Regions from separate parts of the Microbispora sp. NPDC046933 genome, predicted to be linked through region 2. Evidence: predicted binding sites of a transcription regulator. Region 2 holds the regulator's gene; each other region holds the start of a gene.
What was found. The regulator HrcA, encoded in region 2, represses chaperone genes, less so after heat shock. The targets are predictions, from matches to a motif close to TTGGCACTCTCNNNNNGAGAGTGCCAA.
Positions count from the first base shown of each region.

Region 1: a site for HrcA is predicted at 4,355-4,381, ahead of groL (chaperonin GroEL). Genes of this name have one in related genera too.
Region 3: a site for HrcA is predicted at 7,900-7,926, ahead of groES (co-chaperone GroES). Genes of this name have one in related genera too.

Region 1 is NZ_JBEYWW010000020.1:22,875-32,738, forward strand. Features, by position in the region: gene ABZ857_RS25330 (trehalose-6-phosphate synthase) at 1-1,191, opposite strand, end outside; gene ABZ857_RS25335 (sigma-70 family RNA polymerase sigma factor) at 1,295-1,846, shown strand; SAM riboswitch class I at 1,943-2,082, shown strand; gene thrC (threonine synthase) at 2,097-3,371, shown strand; gene ABZ857_RS25345 (MoaD/ThiS family protein) at 3,417-3,692, shown strand; gene ABZ857_RS25350 (cold-shock protein) at 3,949-4,149, shown strand; gene groL (chaperonin GroEL) at 4,489-6,111, shown strand; gene ABZ857_RS25360 (GNAT family N-acetyltransferase) at 6,184-6,612, opposite strand; gene ABZ857_RS25365 (AAA family ATPase) at 6,609-8,594, opposite strand; gene ABZ857_RS25370 (hypothetical protein) at 8,732-9,040, shown strand; gene ABZ857_RS25375 (hypothetical protein) at 9,489-9,864, opposite strand, start outside.
Region 2 is NZ_JBEYWW010000004.1:100,488-110,351, forward strand. Features, by position in the region: gene ABZ857_RS06840 (16S rRNA (uracil(1498)-N(3))-methyltransferase) at 1-665, opposite strand, end outside; gene dnaJ (molecular chaperone DnaJ) at 675-1,811, opposite strand; gene hrcA (heat-inducible transcriptional repressor HrcA) at 1,812-2,825, opposite strand; gene ABZ857_RS06855 (hypothetical protein) at 3,022-3,669, shown strand; gene ABZ857_RS06860 (DUF3097 domain-containing protein) at 3,688-4,488, shown strand; gene hemW (radical SAM family heme chaperone HemW) at 4,485-5,705, opposite strand; gene ABZ857_RS06870 (glycoside hydrolase family 18 protein) at 5,824-7,080, shown strand; gene ABZ857_RS06875 (glycosyltransferase 87 family protein) at 7,049-8,275, opposite strand; gene ABZ857_RS06880 (MFS transporter) at 8,531-8,830, shown strand; gene lepA (translation elongation factor 4) at 9,226-9,864, opposite strand, start outside.
Region 3 is NZ_JBEYWW010000001.1:526,961-536,824, forward strand. Features, by position in the region: gene ABZ857_RS02235 (GuaB3 family IMP dehydrogenase-related protein) at 1-1,101, opposite strand, end outside; gene guaB (IMP dehydrogenase) at 1,135-2,616, opposite strand; gene ABZ857_RS02245 (helix-turn-helix domain-containing protein) at 3,229-4,233, shown strand; gene ABZ857_RS02250 (DUF5319 domain-containing protein) at 4,317-4,694, shown strand; gene ABZ857_RS02255 (hypothetical protein) at 4,655-4,870, opposite strand; gene ABZ857_RS02260 (sigma-70 family RNA polymerase sigma factor) at 4,867-5,493, opposite strand; gene groL (chaperonin GroEL) at 5,806-7,431, opposite strand; gene groES (co-chaperone GroES) at 7,499-7,813, opposite strand; gene ABZ857_RS02275 (NAD-dependent epimerase/dehydratase family protein) at 8,089-8,949, opposite strand; gene ABZ857_RS02280 (MarR family transcriptional regulator) at 9,072-9,647, shown strand; gene ABZ857_RS02285 (methyltransferase domain-containing protein) at 9,778-9,864, shown strand, end outside.

The sequences.
Region 1 (9,864 bases), on a different contig from region 2:
GATCGGGCCCTCCTTGGCCACCAGGTTCATGCCGTCCCTGATCGGGTTGACGAGCAGGACGTCGGCCAGCCGGTAGGCGGCCAGCGAGCGCGGGTAGTCGTCGTTCACGTTGAGGATCAGCGGTTCCCAGTCCTCGGTCGCGTACTCGTCCTCGATCTCCTTGGCGCAGCGCTGCACGGCCGCCGTGTACTCGCGGTACTCCGGCAGGTCGTGCCGGGAGGGGTAGGCGAACGCGAGGTGGACGACCCGGCCGTGCCATTCGGGATGGGCGGCCAGGAACTCCTGATAGGCCCGCAGGCCGCGCACGATGTTCTTGGACAGCTCGGTGCGGTCGATGCGCACGATCAGCTTGCGGTCGCCCACGAGGTCCCTGATCACGGTCATGTGCGACTCGACGTCCGGCTCGGCGGCCCGGGCCAGCAGCGCCTCGCCGTTCACACCGAGGGGGTGGACGCCGATCCGCGTGGTCCGCCCGTCGTACGTCACCGTACGGGCGGCGTGGTCCACCCTGGCCCCGAGCAGCGTTTCGCAGCAGTCCATGAAGGCGCGGGCCCAGCGCGCGGTGAGGAATCCGGCGTGGTCGGCGCCGAGGATGCCGGTCAGCACCTCCGCCACGACGTCCCCGGGCAGCAGCGCGAAGTATTCCGGCGGCGCCCAGGGCGTGTGCGAGAAGTGGGCGATGCGCAGGTCGGGCCGCTCGACCCGGAGCATCGCCGGGGTCAGCGTCAGGTGGTAGTCCTGCACCATGACGCGCGCCCGGTGCGCCGCCTCCTCGGCCAGGGCCAGCGCGAAGGCGCCGTTGTACGTGCGGTACGACTCCCACTCGCGCCGGAACCGCGTGCCGAACTCGGGGGCGAAGGGCGTGTTGTAGAGCAGGTGGTTGACGAACCAGAGGGTCGAGTTGGCCACGGCGTTGTAGGCCCGGTGGAAGACCGCGGGCGGGATGTCCAGCATGCGGATCGGCCCCGTCTCGAAGGCCCGGTCGAGCCGCCCGGCGGGCGCCTGACGGACCGCGCCCCGGTCGCCGTCCGACAGCGCCGCGCAGACCCACAGGACGTCGGTGCCCCTGACCACCTCGGACAGGCCGGAGACGAGCCCGCCCCCGCCTCTGCGCATGGTCAGGCCGCCGTCTTCCGACAGCGTGAAGGACACCGGGCCCCGGTTGGACGCGATCAGAACGGTGCTGCTCATCTTGGGGTTCCCTCGATCAGAGCGGGCGCGCATGCCGGAAGATTAATAAAAGCCGACCTCTGTCAATAGGATGTCAACCGATCGCGGGAGGGCTGGATACGGCATGGCACTGGACGATACGACCGAGGACCTGGCCCGATCGGCTGCCCAGGGGGACCATCGCGCGCTCGGCGAACTGCTGCGGCGCATCGAGCCCGACGTGTTGCGGCACTGCGAGCGGCTTCTACCGTATCGGCAGGACGCCGAGGAGGCCGCGCAGGACACGCTGCTCGCCGTGGCGCGCAACATCGCCAGGTTCGAGGGGCGGGCCAAGTTCAGCACCTGGCTGCACATCGTGACCGTGAACTGCGCCAGGACCACCTACCGCTCGCTCAAGCGGCGCTCGTCCGAGCAGGCGGAGGAACTGCCCGAGCAGCGTCCCGATCCCCGGCGGGTGAGCGTCATCGCCGGGTCGCGGCTCGACCTGCTCGACGCGATGGAGGCGCTGGAGGCCGAGCGGCCCGACCTCGCCCAGGCGCTCGTGCTGCGCGACATCTGCCAGCTCGACTACGCGGAGGTCGCCGATCAGCTGAAGATCCCCCTCGGGACGGTCAAGTCCCGTATCCACCAGGCGCGCAAGTACGTGCAGAGCGCCCTCGGCGAGGCGTACGGCTGATACGAATCGTCTCGCCATGCGAGACGTCGGAACGGACACCGGGGACGCCGGGGTACAGTGCTAGGGACCTTCCTGCGAAGGTCGCACAACTGAACATGCTCATCCAGAGGGGTGGAGGGACCGGCCCTGCGAAGCCCCGGCAACCTCCCCGGTGTCGCACTCGTGCCCACGAGGCCCGGCCGGGACAGGTGCCAATTCCGGCTCGCGGCCAGGGTGGTCGCGAGCGAAGATGAGGGAAAGGCCTCGCTTCATGGCGCACACCAGCACTGCCGCTAACACTGCCGCGAACCCCGTCGAGTTCGGCCCCGCCACCGGTCTTTCGTGTCGCGAATGCGGCGCTCTCTACGACCTCGGCCCGATCTTCGCCTGTACGGAGTGTTTCGGCCCCCTTGAGGTGGCGTACGACTTCGGCGAGGTTCGCCGGGAGGACATCGAGTCCGGACCGGCGAACATCTGGCGGTACCGCTCCCTGCTCCCCGTTCCCGCCGGCGTGGCGGCCAAGCCCAACCTCCAGCCCGGCTGGACCAAGCTCGTGAAGGCCGACAGGCTGGCGGCCGAGCTGGGCCTGCGGTCGCTCCACGTCAAGGACGACTCCGGCAACCCGACCCACTCCTTCAAGGACCGGGTCGTCGCGATCGCGGTCGAGGCCGCGCGCAACTTCGGATTCCACACCCTGTCGTGCTCCTCCACCGGCAACCTCGCCGGCGCGGTGGGCGCCGCCGCCGCCCGGGCCGGCCTCGACTCCTGCGTGTTCATCCCCGCCGACCTGGAGCCGGCCAAGGTCACCATGGCGGCGGTGTACGGCGGCCGCCTGGTCGCCCTCGAGGGCACCTACGACGAGGTGAACCGCTTCTGCTCCGAGCTCATCGGCGATGAGCTGGGCGAGAAGTGGGGCTTCGTCAACGTCAATCTCCGGCCCTACTACGCCGAGGGTTCCAAGACGCTCGCGTACGAGATCGCCGAGCAGCTCGGCTGGCGGCTGCCGGACCAGATCGTCATCCCGATCGCCTCCGGCTCGCAGCTCACCAAGATCGACAAAGGCTTCCGTGAGCTGATCAAGCTGGGGCTGGTCGAGGAGCGGCCCTACCGGATCTTCGGCGCGCAGGCCGAGGGCTGCGCGCCGGTCTCCCGGGCGTTCAAGGCCGGGCAGGACGTGGTGCAGCCGGTGCGGCCCGACACCATCGCCAAGTCCCTGGCGATCGGCAACCCGGCCGACGGTCCGTACGTGCTCGACATCGCCAGGCGGACGGGCGGCGCGGTGGAGGACGTGAACGACCAGGAGGTGGTCGAGGCGATCCGCCTGCTGGCCAGGACCGAGGGCGTCTTCGCCGAGACCGCGGGCGGCGTCACGGTCGGCGTGCTGCGCAAGCTGGTGCGCGAGGGCCGTCTCGACCCGGACGCGGAGACCGTGGTGCTGAACACCGGCGACGGGCTCAAGACGCTCGACGCGGTCGCCGAGCACGCCCGCCCCGCCGCCGTCATCCGTCCCTCTCTCGACGCCTTCCGTGCGGCATTCGCCAACTGAAAGCGTTTCAAAAGGCCCATCGGCAGTAACGAAAGCGAGTGAACAATGAGCGTTTCCGTGCGGATTCCGACGATTCTCCGGACGTACACCAACGGCGCCGCGGAGGTGAGCGGGGAGGGGGGAACGCTCCGCGAGGTCCTCCAGAAGCTGGACGCGGACTACCCCGGCATCGGCGGGCGCATCCTGGACGAGACGGGCAAGATTCGGCGTTTTGTCAACGTCTACGTCGGGGAAGAGGACGTCCGATTCGCCGAGGGTCTGGACACTGCCACGCCGGACGGGGTGCAGATTTCGGTCATCCCCGCCGTCGCCGGAGGCTGAGCCGCCGCGGCGGGGCCGCGCACCTGACATGCGCTTCTATCGCGTGAAGAAGCATGTGATGCCATGGCAAAAGGTGCAGCTCTCAACTATTCAACAGCAAAGTGAATATTCTTCGATCCCGCTTTGAGCGAACGCCAAGTAGTAGTTTGCGGATTGACTCTGTTGTCCTACGCCTTGACACGGGTATGGTCGAGGACGATCGACAAAACCGGGGGCTTCTTGGGTGTGGTCCCCAGCCCAGCAAGAGGAGTCGGAAGTGGCGCAGGGCACCGTCAAATGGTTTAACGCGGACAAGGGCTACGGCTTCATCGCGGTAGACGGTGGGAAGGACGTGTTCGTCCATTACTCGGCAATCATGATGGACGGCTACAAGGCCCTCGAGCAGGGTCAGCGGGTTGAGTTCGACATCACGCAGGGTCAGAAGGGCCCGCAGGCGGAGGCCGTACGGGCCGTCTGATCTCGTCATCGACCTTGGAAGGCCCGGCACGCGGATTCCCGCGGGCCGGGCCTTTCGCCATGTTTCCCGCTTCGCTCGTCGGGGCGCTCTTGCCCGCCGGGTCGTGCCGGCCGCGCGCCTCTGGCTCGCTCATCTGGACATACCGTCCAAGCTGGTCAGGACGGCTTCCGCTTGCACTCCCAGGGGTAGAGTGCTAAATACTTGTTTGGCACTCTGAGGTCGAGAGTGACAACAACCGGGATCGGGGCGATGGGGCTCGCGCAGGGATAGCGGGTCCATGCCGTCGCGGGCGTCGGCTCGGTCCGTTGAAGACACCCTGCTACTGGGAGGTCTAGCCTAATGGCAGCCAAGATGATCGCGTTTGACGAGGACGCCCGGCGCGGTCTCGAGCGCGGTATGAACCAGCTCGCCGACGCCGTGAAGGTGACCCTCGGCCCCAAGGGCCGCAACGTCGTGCTGGAGAAGAAGTGGGGCGCCCCCACGATCACCAACGACGGTGTCTCCATCGCCAAGGAGATCGAGCTCGAGGACCCGTGGGAGAAGATCGGCGCCGAGCTCGTCAAGGAAGTCGCGAAGAAGACCGACGACGTCGCCGGTGACGGCACCACGACGGCCACCGTGCTCGCCCAGGCGCTGGTTCGCGAGGGTCTGCGCAACGTAGCCGCCGGCGCCAACCCGATGGCGCTGAAGAAGGGCATCGAGGCCGCCGTCGAGCGGGTCAGCGAGGAGCTGTCGAAGCTCGCCAAGGACGTGGAGACCAAGGAGCAGATCGCCTCCACCGCCTCCATCTCCGCCGCCGACACCGAGATCGGCGCCCTCATCGCCGAGGCGATGGACAAGGTGGGCAAGGAAGGCGTCATCACCGTCGAGGAGAGCAACACCTTCGGCCTGGAGCTGGAGCTCACCGAGGGCATGCGCTTCGACAAGGGCTACGTGTCCGGCTACTTCGTGACCGACCCCGAGCGCATGGAGGCGGTCTTCGAGGACCCGTACATCCTGATCGTCAACTCCAAGGTCTCGGCGAACAAGGACCTGCTGCCGCTGCTCGACAAGGTCGTGCAGTCCGGCAAGCCGCTGGTCATCATCGCCGAGGACGTCGAGGGCGAGGCCCTGGCCACCCTGGTCGTCAACAAGATCCGCGGCCTGTTCAAGTCCGTGGCCGTCAAGGCTCCGGGCTTCGGCGACCGCCGCAAGGCCATGCTGGGCGACATCGCCATCCTCACCGGTGGCCAGGTCATCTCCGAGGAGGTCGGTCTCAAGCTCGAGAACGCCACCCTCGACCTGCTCGGCCGCGCCCGCAAGGTCGTCATCACCAAGGACGAGACCACGATCGTCGACGGCGCCGGTGACGCCGAGCAGATCGCCGGCCGGGTCAACGAGATCCGCGCCGAGATCGAGCGCACCGACTCCGACTACGACCGCGAGAAGCTCCAGGAGCGCCTCGCCAAGCTGGCCGGCGGCGTCGCCGTCATCAAGGCCGGCGCGGCCACCGAGGTCGAGCTCAAGGAGCGCAAGCACCGCATCGAGGACGCCGTCCGCAACGCGAAGGCCGCGGTCGAGGAGGGCATCGTCCCCGGCGGTGGCGTGGCCCTGCTGCAGGCCGGCGCCAACGCGTTCGACAAGCTCGAGGTCAACGGCGACGAGGCCACCGGTGCCGCGATCGTCCGCAAGGCCCTCGAGGAGCCGCTGAAGCAGATCGCCGTCAACGCCGGCCTCGAGGGCGGCGTCGTGGTGGAGAAGGTCCGCAACCTCCCGGCCGGTGAGGGCCTCAACGCCGCGACCGGCGAGTACGTCAACATGTTCGAGTCCGGCATCATCGACCCGGCCAAGGTCACCCGCTCGGCGCTGCAGAACGCGGCGTCCATCGCGGCGCTGTTCCTGACCACCGAGGCCGTCATCGCCGAGAAGCCCGAGAAGGAGAAGGCCCCCGCCATGCCCGGCGGCGGCGACATGGACTTCTGATCCATCTGCCTGCTTCGTCTCAACGGAAGGGCGGTTCCCCCTCGGGGGAACCGCCCTTTCCCGTGCCATGCCTCAGGGGAGGCGCCTGACCCAGCGGGCGCAGTCGGTCTGCATCGTGTATCCCGCCGCAGTCCAGGCGTGGTGCGCCAGGGCGTTGTCGTGCAGGACCATCGCGTCCGCGCGGAACGCGCCGAACTTCCGGAACCGCTCCTCGGCGGCCCGGATCAGCCTCGATCCGATGCCCATGCGCCGGTGGGCCGGGTCCACGGCGAGCCGGTAGAGGTGGGCGCGCCAGCCGTCCCACCCGGCGATGAGCGTGCCGGCCACGCGGCCGTCGATCTCGGCGATGAGCAGCGCCTCGGGATCGCGCTCGATCAGGGCCACGACCTTGCCGGCGTCGTCGTGCCTGTCGGTGTTCTCGGCGGCCTCCAGCCAGAACCGCAGCACGGTCTCCACGTCGTCGAGCGCTCCGTGTCGGATGCGTACGTCGGGCAGGTTCATCGCAGTTCCTCGGGCAGGTCGCGGCTGTGCAGGACGGTCAGTGACGTTACCGCCCGGGTGAGGACCACGTAGAGGCGGGCGAGGCCGCGCTCCTCCGCCTCCGCGATCGCGGCCGGCTCGGCGACGATCACGTGGTCGTACTCCAGACCCTTGGCGAGCGTCGCCGGCACCAGCAGCACCCGGTCGTCGCCCGTCGAGTCCGGGCCGAGCACCGTGTGCGGCACCGCGGCGGCCTCCAGGGCCGCCGAGAGCGCGGGAAGGCCGGAGTCCGCCGCGATGACCGCGATCGAGCCCTCGTGCGCGAGGGCCTGCCGTACGGCCCCGGGAAGGGCGGCGGCGACGTCGGCCTCGCGGCGTACGGACAGAGAACCGGCGCCGGGACGCAGCGAGCGCGGCGGGGCGAGCTCCGGCGCGACGGAGGGCAGCAGCCGCGCGGCGAAGTCGAGGATCTCGCGGGGCACGCGGAAGCCGAGCGTGAGCTCGGTGACCTCGCCCGAGGGCTGGCCGAGGTGGTCGAGCACGGTCTTCCACGAACGCGCGGACCAGGGCGTGGTGCCCTGTGCGAGGTCGCCGAGCACCGTCGCCGAGCCGTTGCGGCAGCGGCGCCCGAGGGCCCGCAACTGCATGGCCGACAGGTCCTGCGCCTCGTCCACCACGAGGTGTCCCTGGGGCGGCGTCCGCTCGATCAGGTCGCCGAGCTCGTCCAGGAGCGCCGCGTCGGCGGCCGTCCACTTGGCCGACCGGTGCGACTTGTACGGCTTGCGCCACACGATGAGCTGCTGCTCCTCCGGCGAAAGGTCCGACCGGGCCGCCTTGGCGAGGAACTCGGGGTCCGACAGCAGCCGGAACAGCACCTGCTCGGGGGTGAGCTTCGGCCAGGCGGCGTCCAGGACGGCCTTGACCGGCTTCGACCGGGCCACCGCGTCCTGCACCCGGTCGTCGGGCGACTCGCCGCGCCGTTCCATCTGCACGAGCACGGCGTGGGCGAGCCGCTGGGCCAGGGTGGCGCGGCCGGGGCCGTACCTCGTCGTGCCGCGCAGCGAGGCGACGATCTCACGGACCTCGTGATCGGGCACCCGGTAGCGGTTGATGCCCTTGGTGAACAGCACGCCTTCGGCCGGCTTGGTGACGTGCAGCCACAGCGCCCGCTTGACGACCTCGGCCATGCGGGCGTCGCCCTTCACGGCCGCCACCGCGGGGTCCTCGGGATGGGCGTGGTCGCCCAGGACGCCGGCCACCGTCGTCTGGTCGACCTTCACCTCGCCGAGCGCGGGCAGCACCGAGGAGATGTAGGAGAGGAAGGCCCGGTTGGGGCCGACGATCGTCACGCCCGAGCGCGACAGCTTCTCGCGGTGGGTGAACAGCAGGTAGGCCGCGCGGTGCAGGCCCACGGCCGTCTTGCCGGTGCCCGGCGCGCCCTGCACGCAGACGGTCACGCCGAGGTCGGCGCGGACGATCTCGTCCTGGTCGGGCTGGATGGTCGCCACGATGTCCCGCATCGGGCCGGTGCGGGGCCGCTCGATCTCCTCGGTCAGCAGCCTGCTCTGCCCGAGCGCCCTGCCGTCGAGCGGTTCGTCCTCGTACGCCGTGAGGTCGCCGCCCTGGTAGCCGAACCTGCGGCGTAGCGCGACCCCCATGGGGTCGGCGGGGCTGGCCTGGTAGAAGGCACGCGAGATCGGGGCGCGCCAGTCGATCACGAGGGGCCGGCTGCTCTCGTCGTGGACGTGCCTGCGGCCGACGTAGACCGTGCTCGGCAGGTCGTCGCCGGCCGCGCGGTCCAACCGGCCGAAGAACAGCGGCGCGTCGGGGTGGTCGGCCAGGGCGGCCACCCGCTGGTCGAGCAGGCCCTGCAGGACCTGCTGAGACACCCAGTCGCCGGCGGCGTCCGCCGACAGCGACTGCGCGTGCTCACGCATCGCTCGCAGGGCGGCGCGGGAGGCCGCGAGATGGGCGCGCTCATCTTCGAGCACATTTCCGGGCATGCGGAAGCTCCTCCGGGCATGACGGGGACAGGACTGGTGGAAGCGGGAAGCACAAGAGCTTAGCGATGCGCGCCGCGATGCCGAAACGGTATTTCTCTCGCGTGTCGCCGTTTCCCGGGGCGGGTATCTGTAGCCAGGTGACGCGCACCGTGGTTCCTCCGGAGATCCTGGCGGCGGCGAGCCTGCTGCTCGCCACGCTGTGGGGGTTCGCGGTCTTCGGCGGCTGGAGCAGGCAGGCCTTCTGCACGACGGGCCTGGGGTCGTCGCCGGACTGCGCGGACCGGATCGCCTCGGTGATCGCGCTGTCCGTGATGGTCGCGATGGTCGCGGCGTGCGCCACGGGGGTCGCCTGGCTCGGCCGGCGCGAGTCCCTGCACGGCGTCGCCGTGATGGCCTGGATCGTCGCGCTGGCGGTGCTGTTCGTCGGAGGCCTGGCCGCCCAGTGACCGCGTCCCGGTGACCGGCACGGAAAGCTTCCCGGCGGAGACGGTGGAGGGCTCCATCGTCAGGCCGCGGGGGGAACGGCATGCAGTAGTGGGGTGATTTGTCCTGATATGCCGTGTTGAGTGAGCCGTCGGTGCTCACCGGCGGGCAGGTATCGGGCGGCAGAAACCAGGAGTAAGACGAAAAATGCGTATATTGCGTGATTCGCCTTGTCTGCTGGGTATTGCCGCCATCACGACTGCATCATGTGAGGGTAAGGCGCGAGGGGGTGATGTGGTGACAAGGCCCAAGGGCATCTCCTGGACCTAGCGCTGTCCGCGCACGTCAACCGGGCTCGGAGAGTGGAGCGGGCTTCGCGGGAACCGAGGGTTTTTCCGGCGCGGTGCCCGGCCCGGCCGACGTTCGTGGACACCCTGCTGAGTGCCGGCCGTGTGGATGGCCGGCCGCCCCTCACTCAGGGGCCTGGATCTTACCGATGCCGAGTGTGGTGACGGCGGGCAGCAGGCCCGACTCGAACACGGCCCCGAGCAACGGCCGGTTGAGCTCGGCCAGCCGCTCGGCCCCTGCCTCGCCGAGCGCCCGCCACGGGCCCGCCGCCAGCTCGTCGGTCATGCGCTCGACCTGGTCGCGCAGCGCCTGCCCCGCCGGGGTGGCCGTCCCCTCGTCGTCGATCAGTCCGCGTCCGGCGAGCCGGTCGCGCGCGGCGGCCCATTCCTCGTCGCTCCAGCCGCGGCCGGCGAAGTTCTCTGCCGGGGCCGCCCCGACGGCGGCGAAGGAGACCAGGGCCTCGCAGGCGTCCAGGCCGGCGGCGTGCAGGGCCGTAAGG
Region 2 (9,864 bases):
GTCGGCCCCAGCAGGGCCGGCGTGGCTCCCGCGGCCCGCAACGCGGCGATCTCCTCCTCGGTGACGCCGCCCTCCGGGCCGACGACCATCACGATGTCGCCCGGCTCCTCCGGCAGGGGCAGGCGGCTCAGCGGCTCGGCGGCCTCCTCGTGCAGCACGACCGCGAACGCCGCCGCGGAGACGAGCGAGCGGACCCCGGCGGTCGTGGCCTGCTCGGTCACCTCCGGCAGGTGGAAGCGCCGGGCCTGCTTGGCCGCCTCGCGGGCCGTGCCGCGCCAGCGGGCCAGGGCCTTGGCCGCCCGGTCGCCCTTCCACTGGGTAACGCAGCGGGCGGCCGCCCACGGGACGATCACGTCGACCCCGGCCTCGGTCATCATCTCGACCGCGAGCTCACCCCGGTCGCCCTTGGGCAGGCCCTGGACGACCACCAGCCTCGGCCGGGGCGGCGGGACCTCGAACCGGCGCAGCACCTCGGCGGTCAGCGAGTCCTTGCCGGCCGCCGTGACCGTGCACTCGGCCACCCGCCCCGCGCCGTCCGTCAGGTCGATCCGCTCCCCCGGGCGCAGGCGGCGTACGGCGGCGGCGTGCCGCCCCTCCGGCCCGTCGAGGACGATCGTGCCCGCCGCCTGGCCTGCCGCGTCCGACAGGAACACGGGAACACTCATCAGATCAGCTCAGCGGCCGTTGAAGGCGTCCCGCAGGCGGGAGAAGAAGCCCTGCTGGCCCGGGGAGAACTTGCCGGGCGGCCGCTCCTCCCCGCGCAGCTTCGCCAGCTCGCGCAGCAGTTCCTCCTGCTGCGGCTCGAGCTTGGTCGGCGTCTCGACGTTCACGTGGATCAGCAGGTCGCCCCTGCCGGTCTCGTTGAGCCGCTGGACGCCCTTGCCGTACAGGGGGATGACCTGGCCGGCCTGGGTGCCCGGCCGCACGTCGATCTCCTCGGCGCCGTCGAGCGTCTCGATCGTGATCGAGGTGCCGAGCGCGGCGGCGGTCATCGGGATGTGGACCGTGCAGTGCAGGTCGTCGCCGCGCCGCTCGAAGATCTGGTGCGGCCGCTCGACGATCTCCAGGAACAGGTCTCCGGCGGGGCCGCCGCCGGGGCCGACCTCGCCCTCGCCGGCGAGCTGGATGTGCGTGCCGTCCTCGACGCCCGCCGGGATCCTGACCTTGATCGTGCGCCGGGTCCTGACCCGTCCCTCGCCCGAGCACTCCATGCAGGGGTGCCGGATGACGCTGCCGTACCCGCCGCACTGGGGGCAGGGGCGGGAGGTCATGACCTGGCCCAGGAACGAGCGGGTCACCTGCGAGACCTCGCCGCGCCCGTGGCACATGTCACAGGTGTCGGGGTGGGTGCCGGCCGCCGCTCCGGAGCCCTGGCAGACGTCGCAGACGACGGCGGTGTCGACCACGATCTCCCTGGTCGTGCCGAAGGCCGCCTCCGCCAGGTCGAGCTCGACCCGGATGGTGGCATTGCGGCCCCGGCGAGCGCGAGAGCGGGGCCCCCGCGCGGCGCCCGCCGACCCGAAGAAGGCGTCCATGATGTCGCTGAACGGGAAGCCCGCCCCGAAGCCGGCGCCCCCGGCACCCGCGCCGGCGCCGGCGAACGGGTCGGCGCCCATGTCGTACATGCGGCGCTTGCCCGCGTCGGACAGCACCTCGTACGCCTGGTTGATCTCCTTGAACCGCTCCTGGGTCTCCGGATCGGGGTTGACGTCCGGGTGCAGCTCACGGGCGAGACGGCGATACGCCTTCTTGATCTCTTCCTGGCTGGCGTCGCGCCGTACGCCAAGGGTCGCGTAGTAGTCGTTGGACACTTATGACCCCGCCAGGATCTGGCCGACGTAACGCGCCACCGCGCGCACCGCACCCATCGTCACCGGATAGTCCATTCGTGTCGGGCCCAGCACTCCGAGCCGGGCCAGTTCCTTGTCGCCCGAACCGTATCCGGCGGCCACGATAGAGGTGCCGCGCAGCCCGCTGTAGGGGTTCTCGGATCCGATGCGGACGGTCAGTTCGGACAGCCCGCGGGTCTCCCCCAGCAGGCGGATGAGGACGACCTGCTCCTCCAGCGCCTCCAGCACGTCCCGCAGGCCGATGCTGAAGTCGGCGGCGGCGAGGTTCGCCGTACCGCCAAAGACGATCTTCTCCTCGTGCCGCTCGACGAGTGTCTCGAGCAGCACCGACAGGATCGTGGCCGCCGCCGGCCTGTCCTCGGGAGGCAGGCGGTCGGGAACGTCGGCCACGGTCTCGGGCACCTGGGACAGGCCGCAGCCGTCCAGGCACGCGTTGAGCACGGCGCGCAGGTTCGCGATCCGGTCGTCGGCGATGGCCTCCGGCAGGTCGACGACCCGCTGCTCGACCCGTCCCGTGTTGGTGATCAGCACCAGCATGACCCGGCGCTCCGCGAGCGGGACGATCTCCACATGGCGCACCGACGACCTGGTGAGCGAGGGGTACTGGACCACCGCGACCTGCCGGGTGAGCTGCGCGAGCAGCCGCACCGTGCGCATGACGATCTCGTCGAGGTCCACGGCCCCGGCGAGGAAGGTCTCGATGGCCCTGCGCTCCGCGCCCGACAGCGGCTTGATCTGCGACAGCCGGTCGACGAACAGGCGGTATCCCTTGTCCGTCGGCACCCTGCCGGCACTGGTGTGCGGCTGGGTGATGTATCCCTGCTCCTCCAGCGCCGCCATGTCGTTGCGGATCGTCGCCGGGGAGACGCCGAGGTTGTGCCTGTCCGCCAGGGCCTTGGACCCCACCGGCTCGTTGGTGGACACGTAGTCCTCGACGATGGCGCGCAGGACGGCGAGCTTGCGGTCGTCGAGCAATGTGTCACCTCCCTGTGCCTGGAAACACCGACTCTGGCACTCTGTGTTCCCGAGTGCCAAGTGTACGGCTACCACCCCACGTGGTGCGATAACGCAGGGGGTACCAAGACAGCGCAGGGGGTACCAAGACAGCGCAGGGCACCAGGACAAGCGAGCTGCAAATCGACCACAAGCCGCATGGTCGACCCTTGGTTCCATGCACGAGAACCAGATCCCCGATGTGACCATGAGGGTGCCCCGCCCCATGCCCCCGGCCGACGCGACCTTGCGGATGCCGCACCCCTTTCCCCCGCCGTACGGCGGATCCCGGCCGATCCGGCCCCGCCTGCTGTGGATCTTCCTCTCCTGGGTGCTCTTCGTCGTCCTGCTGGTGGCGGGCGTCGGCGGGTTCGCCGGCGGCCTGTTCTCCACGCTCGGCGACGCCGCGCCCACGACGACCTTCTCCGGCGGGCAGTCGGTGAACGTCGCGCTCGACCCCGCGGACACGCCGGCGATCTACGCGGCCGTCGACCAGCCCACCGACGTCCGCTGCCAGCTCGGCGACGGCTCCGACCCGCGGGTGCGGCTGACCCGGCCTGCCGTCCCCCAGTCCGTCACGCTGAACGGCACGACCTGGGAATTGCTGTTCGAGGCCGGCGTCCCGGCGGCGGGCACCTACCAGCTCGCCTGTGAGGGCGACGGGGTGCGGTTCGGCGTCGGCAAGCAGCTCGTCGGCGGGGTCGGCATGCTGGTGGGCGGCGCGATCGCGCTGCTGGCGCTGCCCACGGTCGGCTTCCTGGCCGCGGTGATCGTGACGATCGTCGTGCTCGCGCGCCGCTCCGCGGCCCGGCGCCGCCTGGCGTGATTTGCTAGCGTTCCCCGCATGTACGGGCGGGACGTGCTTTCCGGAGACTGGCGGCGGCCACGGCGGGGGCAGATCCCCGAGATCCCGGCCGAGCCCGACCTCGTGGTCGAGGACGCCGAGGGCCGCTTCTGCGGCGCGGTGGTGGCCTGCGACAAGGAGGCCGTGACGCTGGAGGACCGGTTCGGCCGGCGGCGGGTGTTCCCACTGACGCCCGCCGGATTCCTCCTCGAAGGCGAACCGGTGACGCTGGTGCGTCCCCAGGCCGGCCCGAAGGGGCCGCTGCGGAGCGCCTCGGGATCGATCGCGGTCGAGGGCCTGCGCGCGCAGGTCGCCAGGGAGAGCCGCATCTACGTGGAGGGCGTCCACGACGCCTCGCTGGTCGAGAAGATCTGGGGGCACGACCTGCGGGTGGAGGGCGTCGTCGTCGAGTACCTGGAGGGCGTGGACGACCTCCCGGCCATCGTCGAGGAGTTCGGCCCCGAGCCGGGCAGGCGGCTCGGCGTGCTCGTGGACCACCTGGTGCCCGGCTCGAAGGAGAGCCGCATCGCCGCCCGGGTGTCCGGGGACGACGTGCTCGTCGTCGGGCATCCGTTCGTCGACATCTGGCAGGCGGTCAAGCCCCGCGCGCTCGGCATCCCCGCCTGGCCGGACGTGCCGCGCGGCGTGCCCTGGAAGGAGGGCGTGATCGCCGCCCTCGGCTGGCGGATGGACCCCCAGGAGGCGTGGCGGCACATCCTGGGCCGGGTCACGACCTACGCCGACCTGGAGCCCGAACTGCTCGGCCGCGTGGAAGAACTGATCGACTTCGTGACGGCCTAAGGCGTGAGGTCCCGGACCACGGCGTCGGCGAGCAGCCTGCCGCGCAGCGTGAGCACGGCCCGGCCCGCCTTGAACGCCTCCACCTCCAGCAGTCCGTCCGCCAAGGCCCGCGCACACGCCGTACGCGCCTCGGGGGCGAGGCCGGCGAGCGGGAAGCCCGAGGCGAGGCGCAGCTCCAGCATGACCCGTTCGACGGCCCTGTCCTCCACCGGCAGCACCTCCCGGGCGTGCGCGGGCGAGGCCCCGGCCGCCAGGCGGGCGGCGTACGCCGCGGGGTGCTTGACGTTCCACCAGCGGGTGCCGCCCACATGGCTGTGCGCACCGGGGCCTGCCCCCCACCAGTCGCCGCCGGTCCAGTACAGCAGGTTGTGGCGGCAGCGGGCCTCGTCGCCCGCGGCCCAGTTGGAGATCTCGTACCAGCGCAGTCCGGCGGCGGTCAGCATCTCCTCGGCGATCAGGTAGCGATCGGCCGCCACGTCGTCGTCCGGCATCGGCAGCTCGCCGCGGCGGATCCGGGCGGCGAGCCGGGTGCCGTCCTCGACGATCAGGGAGTACGCCGAGACGTGGTCGGGCCCGGCGGCCAGCGCGGCCTCCAGGGAGGCCCGCCAGTCGTCCTCGCTCTCCCCCGGCGTGCCGTAGATCAGGTCCAGGTTGACGTGCTCGAACCCGGCCGCGCGGGCCTCCAGTACGGCCTCGGCGGGCCGGCCGGGGGTGTGCCGCCGGTCGAGCACGGCGAGGACGTGCTCGCCCGCGCTCTGCATGCCGAAGCTCACGCGGGTGAACCCGCCCGCCCGCAGCTCCTTCAGGTAGGCCGGGTCCACGGACTCGGGGTTGGCCTCGGTCGTCACCTCGGCGTCGGGCCGCAGGCCGAACTCCTCGCCGATGGCGTCGAGAATCCGTACGAGGTCGGCGGCGGGCAGCAGGGTCGGCGTGCCGCCGCCGAAGAAGACGGTCTCCACGGGCGGGGCCGCGTCTCCGAGCACGCGCCGGGCCAGCCGTATCTCCTCGACCGCGGTGGCGGCGTAGTCCCGCTGCGCGGCGCCGGGCCCCAGCTCGGCGGCCGTGTAGGTGTTGAAGTCGCAGTAGCCGCAGCGCGTCGCGCAGAACGGCACGTGCACGTAGAAACCGAACGGACGGGAGCCGAGCCCGTCGAGGGCCCCGGACGGCAGCTCGCCGCTCGTGGGGACGGGATCGCCGTCGGGAAGCACTGAAGGCACGCTCTCCAGTCTGCCGCCACTCGCACCCTGCCATTGACGCCCTGATCACCGCGGTCTACGATCGCGGCAATTTACAGGAAACTTTCCTAAAAAATGCGCTCGGGAGGCCGGCGTGCTCATGAGAAGGACCCTCGCCGTGGCGGTCGCCGCCACCCTGACGGCCGGCTTGGTGCCGTCCGCCGCCCAGGCGAGTGCGGGCGAGGAGCGGTACAAGCGGGTCGCCTACTTCATCCAGTGGGGAATCTACGGGCGGAACTTCCACGTGAAGGACGTGGACGCCAGCGGCGCCGCCGCGAAGCTGACCCACCTCAACTACGCCTTCGGGTTCGTCGGCCCCGAGGGCACCTGCTACTCCGCCGACCCCTGGGCCGACTGGCAGCGCCCCGTGCCCGCCGAGCAGAGCGTCGACGGCGCCGCCGACACCGACGACCAGCCGCTCAAGGGCAACCTCAACCAGCTCAAGAAACTCAAGGCCCGCCACCCCGGCCTCAAGGTCCTCATCTCCCTCGGCGGCTGGACCGGCTCCAAGTACTTCTCCGACGCCGTCCTCACCTCCGAATCCCGGGCCAAGCTCGCCGCCTCCTGCGTCGACCTGTGGCTCAAGGGCGACCTGCCCGGCCTGCCCCCCGGCGCCGCCGCCGGCGTGTTCGACGGCATCGACCTCGACTGGGAATGGCCCGGCTCCGCCGGCAACGACGGCAACGTCATCCGCCCCGAGGACAAGCAGAACCTCACCCTGTTCCTCGCCGAACTGCGCCGCCAGATGAAGGCGTACGACCGGCACGACGAGCTCACCGCCTTCCTCCCCGCCGCCGCCGCGAAGATCGACGCCGGATTCGAGGTCCGCAAGGTCTTCGACCAGCTCGACTTCGCCACCGTCCAGGGCTACGACCTGCACGGCCCCTGGGAGAACCGCACCGGCCACCAGGCCAACCTGCTCACCGACCGCCGCGACCCCAACGACGTCAAGTTCAGCGTCGACCAGACCGTACGCGACTACACCGGACGCGGCGCGCCCAAGCGGAAGATCGTCATCGGCGTCCCCGCCTACGGCCAGGGCTGGACCGGCGTCACCTCCGGCGGCGACGGCCGCTACGCCACGGCCGCCGGCCCCGCCCCCGGCACCTGGGCCCCCGGCAGCGACGACTACAAGAACCTCGTCAACAAGCCCGGCAAGCGCTACCGCGACCTGCTCACCGGCACCCAGTGGCTCTACGACGGCAACGAGTTCTGGTCCTACGACGACCCCGCCGTCATGCTCCAGAAGGCCGCCTACATCCGCCTCAAGGGCCTCGGCGGCTCCATGCTCTGGTCCATCGACCAGGACGACGCCAAAGCCTCCCTCACGTCGGCCCTCTACTCCGTTCTGCGCTGACCGGCGTCTCGGGGAGGGGGCCGCCGCGACTCCCTCCCTCGGCGTCGCCTGACCCGCGCCTTCTTTGCCGCCAATCGCTCCGGCCAAAATAAACCGCAAGCGCCAGCAATGTCGACAATCCGCTGAGCACATAACTTCCCGTCAGCAACATCAGCCACATTCCGGCGTGGGATGGATATATTAGAAGTGTCGCCAGGGCGATATATCCAGGCAGTAGAAAGATGAACCACAAGAGCCCCACGCCCACCTTCTCGAGCGTAGCGTCTACGCGCTGAGCGCGCCGCGCCCAGAGCACCATAAGCGGTATGCACCAGACCCAGTGGTGCGGCCAAGAAACGGGCGAGACAAGCAGCCCCACGATGGCGCAGACGGTGATTCCGGCGAGCTCGCCCGCCTTCTTCGCGGTCCATGCGGCGACCAGGAGTCCACCCATGCCGACCACCGCGCACAGGGCGAGCCAGAGAGGCACGGCAGGCCAAGAGCCGGGCATGAACATAAGCACGCCCCGAAGCGATTGATTGAAGAAGTCCGCGTCCTGCCCGGCGACCACCCGTTGCGTGTCGAAAAATGCGCCACCCCAGTAATCATGCGAATCGGCGGGCAGCAGCAGAAATCCGAGGATTACCGTGCCGAGAAAGCCAAGTCCAGCCATCAGGGCGGCCCGGAAACGACGCGTGACAAGAAGATAGGGGATGAATATCAGTGGGGTGAGCTTGATACCGGCGGCAATGCCCGTTCCCATGCCGCGCCACTTTTCTTTGCCGTGCGTCAGATCCACAACTATCACCAGTAGCAGAATAATACCTATTTGCCCATTCCACAGCGTTAGCGTTACTGGGTACAAGGGAAGTGCCGCGATAACAACCAGCAACGTGTGAGCCGCCCGGCGACTACGGCGCTTTACCGCAGTACGGCCGACGAGAATCCATATCACCACCTCAAGGGCGAGTATGGAGATCAGCACCCAGAGGGCGACGGCAATCTCCCTTCCAACCAAGGCGAGAGGCGTGAACAGCATTGCCGCGAAGGGTGAATAGGTAAACTTCAGCCGCCTTTCACCTATGATCAAGTCATAGACAGAGTTATGCCGCAGTACCGCCGCTCCGCCCTCCCGGTAAACCTCCAGATCAATCCAGCCCTCCGCATAGACCGAGTTGAAGACGAAGGCTGTCAGCGCGCCACTCAACGCGATCAATACTCCACATGCTATTTGGAAGGAGCCGCCACCTCTCTTGCCCGAACGAATTCGCGGACCGGCTGACACTGAAGAAGGCATGGCAACTCCCGACTTAGCTGCAGTGCACGCTAGCCACGCCCGCTTGTCGAAAGCTTGTCCTGCCCTGCTTGTGCCGGCCGTTCCGGATCGAGTTCGTTTCAGCCTGGAATTGCCGGTCCGGGCTCTGGTGTGATCCGTCGAGCGTAGGCCGACCGGTCGATCCTGTTCCTGGCGTTGCCCCGGATCAACCAGGCCCTCACGCCGACCGCCGGCCTGTGGATATTGGACGTCTACGGCTTCGCCGTCGGCTCCCTGCTGGTCACGTTCGGCAACATCGGCGACCGGCACGGCCGGCCGAGGTTGCTTTTGGTCGGCGCGACGGCCTTCGGCATCGGATCCACGGCGGCGGCGTTCGCGCCGAACCCCGAGCTTCTGATCGTCGCCGGTGGGCTGATGGGAGTAGCGGGCGCGACTCTCCTGCCATCGGCTCTGGCCGTGTTGAGCGAACTGTTCAGCGACCCACGGCGCTGCTGACATGCTTCGCCCGCAGGCAGCGGGTCCTGCGGCATCCGTTGATCGAGTTCCCGCTCTTCCTCGGCCGCGTCTTCACGGTCGCGATCACCACCGGCTTGTTGCCGCCGGCCAGGTACGCGGTCGTGGCAGACCCTCGTAAAGGCCTCGCCTGTTGACCGCTGTGCTGTACGGCCCGTGTACGGGCCAATGGCGGGTGCCATCGTGCGCCGCAGCCAATGGCGGGTGCCATCGTGCGCCGCAGCTTGTCCGCGTGCGCTTCACCCAGCCGCCTCGTCCAGCAAGTTGCGGAACACCACGCACGGGATGCGGGGGCGGTGACCTCCAGGACGCCAAACGTTAACGGATGGTCACGTTTCTCCGCGATTCTAATAAGTTATGGTCAAACGAGACGGCGCCTACTTCTTGTTCTTGTCCGGGGCCTCGGACGAGAGGGCGGCGACGAAGGCCTCCTGGGGGACCTCCACCCGGCCGACCATCTTCATCCGCTTCTTGCCTTCCTTCTGCTTCTCCAGCAGCTTGCGCTTACGGCTGATGTCACCGCCGTAGCACTTGGCGAGGACGTCCTTGCGTATGGCGCGGATGTTCTCCCGCGCGATGACGCGGGCGCCGATCGCGGCCTGGATGGGCACCTCGAACTGCTGCCGCGGGATGAGCTCCTTGAGCTTCTTGGCCATCTCCACCCCGTAGGCGTACGCCTTCTCGCGGTGGACGATCGCGCTGAACGCGTCCACGGTCTCGCCCTGCAGCAGGATGTCCACCTTGACCAGGTCGGCCTCCTGCTCGCCGGACGGCTCGTAGTCGAGCGAGGCGTACCCGCGGGTCTTCGACTTGAGCTGGTCGAAGAAGTCGAAGATGATCTCGCCGAGCGGGAGCGTGTAGCGGATCTCGACCCGGTCCTCCGACAGGTAGTCCATGCCCTGGAGCTGCCCGCGGCGGCCCTGGCACAGCTCCATGATCGCGCCGATGAACTCGGCCGGCGCGAGCACCGTGGCCTTCACCACCGGCTCGAAGATCTGGCCGATCTTCCCGGCCGG
Region 3 (9,864 bases), on a different contig from region 2:
GACGACCACCTCGACGCGCTGGAACTCCTTCAGGTCGGAGTAGCCGGCGGTGGCCATCGTGCGGCGCAGCGCGCCGAGCAGGTTCATCGAGCCGTCGGCCAGCGACGACGGGCCGTGCAGGATCTCCCGCAGCGTGCCGATCGTGCCGAACTCGACCCGCTTGCCGCGCGGCAGCTCGGGGTGGTGGGCCTCCGACCCCCAGTGGAAGCCGCGGCCGGGGGCCTCGGCGGCCCGTGCGAGCGGCGAGCCCACCATGACGGCGTCCGCGCCGCAGGCGATCGCCTTGGCGATGTCGCCGGAGCCGCCCATGCCGCCGTCGGCGATGACGTGCACGTACCGGCCGCCCGACTCGTCCATGTAGTCGCGGCGGGCCGCGGCCACGTCGGAGATCGCGGTGGCCATCGGCACGACCACGCCCAGCACGTTGCGGGTGGTGTGCGAGGCGCCGCCGCCGAAGCCGACCAGCACGCCGGCCGCGCCGGTCCGCATGAGGTGCAGCGCCGCCGTGTACGTCGCGCAGCCGCCCACGATCACCGGGACGTCGAGCTCGTAGATGAACTGCTTGAGGTTGAGCGGCTCGGCCCGGCCGGAGACGTGCTCGGCGGAGACCGTCGTGCCGCGGATCACGAAGATGTCCACGCCCGCGTCGATCACGGCCTTGTGGTGCTGCACCGTGCGCTGCGGCGACAGCCGTACGGCGGTCGTGACGCCGGCGGCGCGGATCTCCTCGATGCGCCGGCCGATCAGCTCGTCCTTGATCGGCGCGGTGTAGATCTCCTGCAGCCGCCTGGTCGCGGCGGCCCGGTCGAGGGTGGCGACCTCTTCGAGCAGCGGCGCCGGGTCCTCGTAGCGGGTCCACAGCCCTTCGAGGTCGAGCACGCCGAGGCCGCCCAGGCGCCCGATCTCGATTGCCGTCTGCGGCGACACGACGCTGTCCATCGGGCTCGCCACGAGCGGAGAGTCGAACCGGTAGGCGTCGATCTGCCAGGAGATCGACACCTCCTCCGGGTCGCGGGTGCGCCGGGAGGGCACGATGCCGATCTCGTCCAGCGCGTAGGCACGCCGCCCGCTCTTGCCGCGCCCGATCTCCACCTGTGTCATATCGCCTGTTCTTTCCGTTTCTTCCGGTACGAGCTAGCGCCCGTGGTAGTTCGGAGCCTCGACCGTCATCTGGATGTCATGCGGGTGGCTCTCCTTGAGCCCGGCCGCCGTGATCGGCATGAGCTGCGCCTTCTCGTGCAGCTCCTGGATCGTCCGGGAGCCGGTGTACCACATGCCCTGCCGCAGGCCGCCGACGAGCTGGTGGGCCACCGCCGCGACCGGGCCGCGGTAGGGCACCTGGCCCTCGATGCCCTCGGGGATGTACTTGTCCTCCCCGGACACGTCGGCCTGCGCGTACCTGTCCTTGCTGAACGACGCGCCGCCGCGCTCGCGGTTGCGCACCGCGCCCAGCGAGCCCATGCCCCGGTACGACTTGAACTGCTTGCCGTTGATGAAGATCAGCTCGCCGGGCGACTCCTCGCAGCCGGCCAGCAGCGAGCCGAGCATGACCGTGTCGGCCCCGGCGGCCAGCGCCTTGGCGATGTCGCCCGAATACTGCAGGCCGCCGTCGCCGATGACCGGGACGCCGGCCGGGCCGCACGCCAGCGCGGCCTCGTAGATGGCGGTGAGCTGCGGGGCGCCCACACCGGCGACGACCCGGGTGGTGCAGATCGAGCCGGGCCCGACGCCCACCTTGACCGCGTCGGCGCCCGCGTCGACCAGCGCCTGCGCGCCCGCGCGGGTGGCGACGTTGCCGCCGATGACGTCCACCCGGCCGTTGGCCTTGATCTTGGCGATCATGTCGCACACGCCGCGCGAGTGCCCGTGCGCGGTGTCCACGATGATCACGTCCACGCCCGCCTCGATCAGCGTCATGGCGCGCTCCTCGGCGTCGCCCGCGACGCCCACCGCCGCGCCGACCATGAGGCGGCCGTCGGCGTCCTTGGTCGCGATCGGGTACTGCTCGCTCTTGGTGAAGTCCTTGACCGTGATGAGGCCCTGCAGGCGACCGGCCTCGTCCACGAGCGGGAGCTTCTCGACCTTGTTCTGCCGCAGCAGCCGGAACGCCTCGTCGCGGTCGACGCCCACCGGCGCCGTCACCAGCGGCATCGGGGTCATGACGTCGCGCACGGCCCTGCTCTGGTCGCTCTCGAACCGCATGTCGCGGTTGGTGACGATGCCCACGAGCACGCCGTCCGCGTCGGTGACCGGGACCCCGGAGATCCGGTAGGTCGCGCACAGCCGCTCGACATCGGCGAGGGTGTCCTCGGGAGAGCAGGTGACGGGGTTGGTCACCATCCCCGCCTCCGACCGCTTGACCAGGTCGACCTGCTGCGCCTGCTCCTCGACCGAGAGGTTGCGGTGCAGGATGCCGATGCCGCCCTGGCGGGCCATGGCGACCGCCATGCGCGCCTCGGTGACCGTGTCCATCGCGGCCGACACGAGCGGGATGCGCAGCGTGATGGTCCGGGACAGCCGGGTCGTCGTGTCGGCGTCCCCCGGCTGCAGGTCCGAATACGCGGGAACAAGGAGCACGTCGTCGAACGTGAGTCCCGGTTCGGTGAACTTGGCCATCTGCTGCACCCCTCCTGCGCTGTGGGTCTTCGCGCGTGGGTCCCTCGCCAGACCCGAGGTCAGTCTAGTGGCCGCCCCCAAACCGCATCCGGCGGACCTGTCAAGAGGGATGGCACAAAAAGTGGGGGGACCGGCTTCCGGTCCCCCCACTTCCCCGCGTCGTGCCCGCCACGCCCGTCGAGCCCCCCTCCGCGCCCGGCAGACGGGGCGTTCCCGGCTAACGCTGGGTCAAGAATGCGTCACGCAGCGTCCACATGCAATGGCGTAACGTGCAACTGCACAAAGATGCATTTCCTGTCTTTCGAAACTTCGGCCGAAACAAATGCGAACCCTCACGTCCATACAAAAGCCGCCACGTTCGGCCGTACCAAATGTGCGAACGGGACGGACAGCGCGGAAAATCCGAGCTATTCTCGCGACCCGAAGCGAGGCGGCGATGAGGCGGAAGCCGACGCGCCGAACGCCGGGAAACGTTTACGCCCAGGGACCGGTGAGCCGGTGCGTCAGCGCGCCCGACACGCCCGGCGCGCTCGGTGCGGCGCGACCAGCGCGGTGCCGTCGGCTCCGTGCCACCAGCGCCGTGCGACCAGTGTGACCACCGACGGAGCGAGCATGAGTACGACGCGCAACGCCGCCTCCCAGGCCGACCCGTTCGAAAGCCTCGGCCTCTCCCCCGACCAGGCCGCCCTCTACACGGCCATGCTGCGGCTGCACCGCGCCACGCTCACCGAGCTTGCCGAGGCGGTGGACCGGCCCGCCGAGGACGTGCTCGACGCCCTGGACGGGCTCGTACGGATCGGCGCGGTGAACCGGCGGCGGGAGGAGTTCCTCGCCCGGCATCCGGCCGCGGCGATCGGGCGGCTGGTGGCCGAGAGGCTGGACCGCATGGCCCGGGAGACCCGCCAGATCGACGAGGTGCTCGCCGCGGCCGGGCGGCTGTCCCATCACTACGACGCGGGCCGCGACTGGCGCAGCGGGCGGTTCTCGGTCGAGCCCGTGAGCGGCGCGGACGAGCTGTGCGAGAGCGTGATCGGCCTCGCTTTGCAGGCGCCCCCCGCCGAGCTGGTCATGGCCGTGCCGGACCGCCGGACCATGGCGCGGTTCGCGGACGGGTACGGCGGCCAGTGGATCCAGGCCGCCGTGGACGGCATCCTGCGCGTGCGGATGGTGGTCGCGCTCGACGCCGTGTCCGCGCCCGCCATGCGTGAGGTGTGCGCGCGGTTCGCGGCGGCGGGCGCGGGGCTGCGCGCCCTCGACGCGGTGCCGAGCTGGTTCTTCGCGCTCGGCGGCGACACCGCCGGGCTGCCCGCCGAGTGGGGCGTCTCGCTGCCCGAGCACTCCTACAACTGCTACCTGGTCCACGCCCCGGTGGCGGCAGGGGCGCTGCGCGCGCTGTTCGAGGAACTGTGGGCCAGGGCCGCGCCGATCTCCCCGCACAACAACGCGCTGCAGGTGCTGCGGCTGGCCGCGCACGGCCTGTCCGACGACGCCGTCGCCCGCCACCTCGGCATCTCCGTACGCACGGTGCGGGCCAGGTTCGCCGAGGCGATGTCGGAGCTGGGAGCCCAGTCCCGCTTCCACGCCGGGGTCGAGGCCGCCCGCCGCGGCTGGCTGTGACGTCCGTGCCCGGGCCGCGGCCCGACCAGCAGATGAGGCGCACTTATCCGCGTGGAGGGGGCCGTGGTCATAAGGTGGGATGCGTGCTGGAAGACGTCCCCCGCGACCCGTTCGCGGATGACCCCAACGACCCCGCGGCGGAGCTTGGAGCGCCCGACGACGTGGAGCCGCTGACGCTCGCCGAACGCGACGAGGCGCTGACCGATCTCGCCGACGTGGAGGTCTTCCGTTCGCTGCTCGAACCCCAGGGGGTGCTCGGGCTGGTCCTCGACTGCCCGGAGTGCGGCGAACAGCACTACTTCGACTGGGACCTGCTGCGCGGCAACCTACGCCAGATGATCGACAACGGCCGGCCGCAGGTCCACGAGCCGGCCTACCAGCCCGATCCCGCGGACTACGTCAGCTGGGAGTACGCCCGGGGCTACGTGGACGGAGTGATCGACACGGAGGAGAGCCGCTGACTGTCCACGTCGGCCACGAGCGCGCCGAGCAACCGGACGGCGGCGTCCGTGCCGCCGACCGGATCGCGGCGGGCGAGCGCGTCGAGGACGGCGTCCGTCCGCATTACGTCGCCCTCCACGTCGGCATCGCCGTACGACCCGAGGTGGCGTGCCGTACGACGACGTTTCGTGGTCACGCAATCGACTCCAGCTCGGCCAGCTGCCGGAGCCTGGCGAGCGCACGATGCTGCGCGACCCGGACGGCACCTGGAGACATGCCGAGTACATTACCCGTCTCCTCGGCGGACAGGCCCGAGACCACCCGCAGGATGAGGAGCTCGCGCTGCGTGTCCGGGAGCCGGGCGAGCAGGTCGCGGGCGTGCTGCGCCTCGATGTAGCGCACCACCGTCTCCTCCGGCCCGGGGCCCTCGTCGGGCCCGTCCGGCAGGTCCTGCGTCGGCACGGCCGAGCGGACCGAGCTACGCAGGGCGTCGGCCACCTTGTGCGAGGCGATGCCGAAGACGAACGAGGCGAACGGGCGGCCCATGTCGCGGTAGCGCGGCAGCGCCGACAGCACCGCGATGCACACCTCCTGGGCCACGTCGTCGGCGATGTGGTACTGACCGGACACTCGGCCCAGTCGAGCCCTGCAGTAGCGGACCACCATCGGGCGCAGATGTCCCAGCAGTGATTCGATCGCGGTGCGATCTCCCTGTACGGCAAGGCTGGTCAGTTCCCTGAGGTCGGGCTCATCCGATCTCGTCGCAAGCCTTACCCCAGTTGCGGCGTCGGCGACGCATCCCTCGGTCACGTTAGGCATGATGCCCGTCGCGATCGTTCATGTCGTCATGGTTAACGGCTACGGATTGGTCACATTGACGCGTCGATAACGTTCGGTAATCATCTGATCACCCGACCGTTGGAACATTCCAACCAGAATGCCCAAAAGGATGGATATACGACTGACGGCTTGACAGTGAAAAAGAAGCATGCCGGTCGTTCCCATTGCCGGCGTCCCGGCTCCGCCCCGACGGCTCGTCCGCGCCCGGAACGGGCAGGGCCGGAAAAGCGGTGCGCCCCGCGGTCCGCCCTTGCGGGCGGGCGCGGGGCGCGATGCGCGGAAGGCGCGGAATCAGTGGCCGTGACCGTGGCCGTGGCCGTGACCGCTGTTGGCGGCCGGAGCCTCCTCCTCGGGCTTGTCCACGACGAGGGCCTCGGTGGTGAGCAGCATGCCGGCGATGGACGCGGCGTTCTGCACGGCCGAGCGGGTCACCTTGACGGGGTCGATGACGCCCTGGCCCACCAGGTCGCCGTACTCGCCGGTGGCGGCGTTGAGGCCCTCACCGGCGTTCATCGCGGCGATCTTGGTGGTGACGACGTACCCCTCCAGGCCCGCGTTCTCGGCGATCCAGCGGGCGGGCTCGATCAGCGCCTTGCGGACGATCGAGACGCCGGTGGCCTCGTCGCCGATCAGGCCCAGGTCGTCGAGCTCCTTGGACACGTGCACGAGCGCGGAGCCACCGCCGGAGACGATGCCCTCCTCGATCGCGGCGCGGGTCGCGGAGATCGCGTCCTCCAGGCGGTGCTTCTTCTCCTTCAGCTCCACCTCGGTCGCGGCGCCGACGCGCAGCACGCACACACCGCCGGACAGCTTCGCGAGACGCTCCTGGAGCTTCTCACGGTCCCAGTCGGAGTCGGACTGCTCGATCGCCACCTTGATCTCGCGGACGCGGTCCTCGATCGCCTGGGCGTCGCCGGCGCCGTCCACGATCGTGGTGGTGTCCTTGTTGACCACGACGCGGCGGGCCGTGCCGAGCACCTCGAGGCCGACGTGCTCCAGCTTGAGGCCGACCTCCTCGCTGACGACCTGGCCGCCGGTGAGGATGGCGATGTCCTGCAGCATGGCCTTGCGGCGGTCACCGAAGCCGGGCGCCTTGACGGCGACAGAGGTGAAGGTGCCGCGGATCTTGTTGGTCACCAGGACGGCCAGGGCCTCGCCCTCGACGTCCTCGGCGATGACCAGCAGCTGGCGCTTGCTCTGGGCGACCTTCTCCAGCAGCGGCAGGAAGTCCGCGATGGAGGAGATCTTGCCCTGGTGGATCAGGACGTAGGGGTCCTCGAGGACCGCCTCCATCCGGTCGGGGTCGGTCACCATGTAGTGCGACAGGTAGCCCTTGTCGAACTGGAGGCCCTCGGTGAACTCCAGCTCCAGGCCCATCGCGTTGGACTCCTCGACGGTGATGACACCGTCCTTGCCCACCTTGTCGAACGCCTCGGCGATCAGGCCGCCGATCTTCGCGTCCTGCGCGGAGATCGTCGCGACGTTCGCGATCTCCTTCTTGTCCTCGACGTGGCGGGCGGTGCCGAGCAGCCGCTCGCTGACGGCCTGCGCGGCCTTGTCGATGCCGCGCTTGAGCCCGAGCGGCTGCGCGCCGGCGGCCACGTTGCGCAGGCCCTCGCGGACCATGGCCTGGGCCAGGACGGTCGCGGTGGTGGTGCCGTCACCCGCGATGTCGTTGGTCTTGGTCGCCACTTCCTTGGCGAGCTGGGCGCCCAGGTTCTCGTACGGCTTGTCCAGCTCGACCTCGCGAGCGATGGTCACACCGTCGTTCGTGATCGTCGGGGCACCGAACTTCTTGTCGATGACGACGTTGCGGCCACGGGGGCCGAGCGTCACCTTGACGGCGTCGGCGAGAGCGTTGACACCACGCTCGAGAGCGCGCCGCGCGTCCTCTTCGAACTCCAGGATCTTCGGCATTCAGGTCTCCTTGTGAGCGCGCGGAGCCCCGGGCGCGTTGTCCCGGGGCTCCGCAAGCCGGCGCGGCTTACTTCTCGATGATGGCGAGCACGTCGCGGGCCGAGAGCACCAGGTACTCCTCGCCGCCGTACTTGACCTCGGTGCCGCCGTACTTGCTGTAGAGGACGACGTCGCCCTCCTTGACGTCGAGCGGGATGCGCTTCTCGCCGTCCTCGTCCCAGTTGCCCGGACCCACAGCGAGGACGCGGCCCTCCTGCGGCTTCTCCTTGGCGGTGTCCGGGATGACCAGGCCGGAGGCGGTGGTCTGCTCGGCCTCAAGCGGCTGGACCACGATGCGGTCGCCAAGCGGCTTAACGGGAACCTTGGTGGCGGTCGTCACGATCGGACCTCCCCTTCAGATTGCGATGAATGAGCTGAAGAGGCGACCAGCGGCCTGCCGTCGCGGGTGTCAGACCTGTCTCGTCGCTGTTGGCACTCTCAGTGGGAGAGTGCCAACACGAAACAGTATGCAAGTGGCGCGTGACAGTCAACACGAACCGGCATCGCAGGTCAGACGTACCTCACGGCAACGCGCCCGCGATCGCCCGTTCAGCCGTCCGCCGCGCCGCCGTCACCGCCGCCCCTCCCGGCGGTCCGGCGCCCGCGTCCGCCGGACGGTCAGGCGCGGGAGGCGTACGAGCCGGAGCGGACGTCGTCGACGATGCCGGGGCGGCTCGGCCGCCAGCCGAGGACCTTCCTCGCGAGGTCGCCGCTCACCACCTGGCTCAGGGCCAGGCCCTCGGCGAACGGGCGGCCGAGCACCTCGCTCGCCTCGTCGATCCGCCACGGCACGGCCTTCCCCGTACGGCCGGCGGCCGCGGCCACATCGGCGACGCTCACCGCCTCCTCGGCGACGGCGTGGAAGAGGCTTCCCGGGGCCGCCTTCTCGATCGCGAGCACGAGCAGGTCCGCCAGGTCGTCGACGTGCACGGTCGCCCAGGTCGGCACCGGACCGCCCGCGTGGACGTAGCGGCCGTCCTCCTGCCCGGGGGCGGTGAGCACCGTGGGGATGCCGGCGCCCCGGCCGTACACGACGCCGGGCCTGACGACGACGCCGCCCGCGTCCAGCACGAGCCTTTCCACGCGCGGCCGGTAGCGGGAGGCCGTGATGGGGTTCACCGGCGCGTCCTCGCCCGCCGCCTCGGTCGTGGCGCCGAGAACCCAGACGCCGCTGGTGTAGACGAGCCGCGCGCCGCCGCCGGCCAGCGCCTCGATCGCCGCGACGTCCACCTCCTCGTCCCCGACGGGGCTGGCGGCGTGCACGACGACGTCGATGTCCGGCGTCACCGCCTTCCCGAGCGTCTCGGGTTCGTGGAGGTCGCCGTGTCGCACCTCACCGGGCACGGCGGCGTCGCGGGCCTTCGGCCGGACGAGCGCGACCACCTCGTGGCCGCGTTCTGCGAGGTGCTCCGCCAGCACCGCGCCGATGTACCCCGTCGCGCCGAGCACCAGGACCTTCATCTCTTTCACCTCGAACACTTCGATGTTTTACTGTTCGACGCAGAAGATAGCGCAGGCCTCGCCTACATTTCAACGTCGAAGTGTCGGTTACGATGACCGGTGGAGGAGGAGCGGCGGGGAGGACCCAGGCCGCGCGCGCTATGAACGACACCCTCGCGAACGACACCGCCGGCAACGGCGCCCCCAACCACGACACTCGCGGCCACGACACTCGCGGCCACGACGCCGTCGACCGGATCCTCGGCCAGTGGGCCCGGGTGCGCCCGGACGTGGACTGCTCGGCGATGGGGGTGGCCGGGCGGATCTCCCGCGCGTCCCGGCTGCTGGAGAAGGGCATCAAGGAGTATTTCGCCGGGCACGACCTGGAACCGTGGGAGTTCGACGTGCTCGCGACCCTCTTCCGCTCCAACCCCGATCATCGGCTCTGCATGAGCGATCTCGCCACGGCCGCGATGGTCAGTTCCGCGGCGCTCACCAACCGGGTGGACCGCCTCGTCGCCAGGGGACTGGTGCACCGGGAGGTCTCGCCCTCCAACCGCCGAATGGTCCTGATCACCCTCACCGAGGAGGGCCGGGCGGTGGTCGACGCGCTGCTGGAGGGCCACGTGGCCAACGAGGAACGGCTGCTGGCCGACCTCACCGACGAGGACCGGGAGCAGCTGTCCGGGCTGCTCTGCAAGCTGCTCACCTCGCTCGGCGACGTCGGCTCCCGCTGACCGCGGGCGCGGCCGCCCGGCCTTTCCGTTCCCGTCCGCTCCGGCCGGTCCCGGCCTCGGCGCCCGCCGTCGTCCACAGGGCGACGCCTCCGGCCGACGTACGTGCCGGGCAGGCGGTAGCGTCGCGGGCGTGGACCTGGACGCCTTCCGCATGCTGCTCGCGCCCGCCGGGCGCGGGGCCCTGGACGAGGCCGTGAAGATACTCGCCGACGGCGCC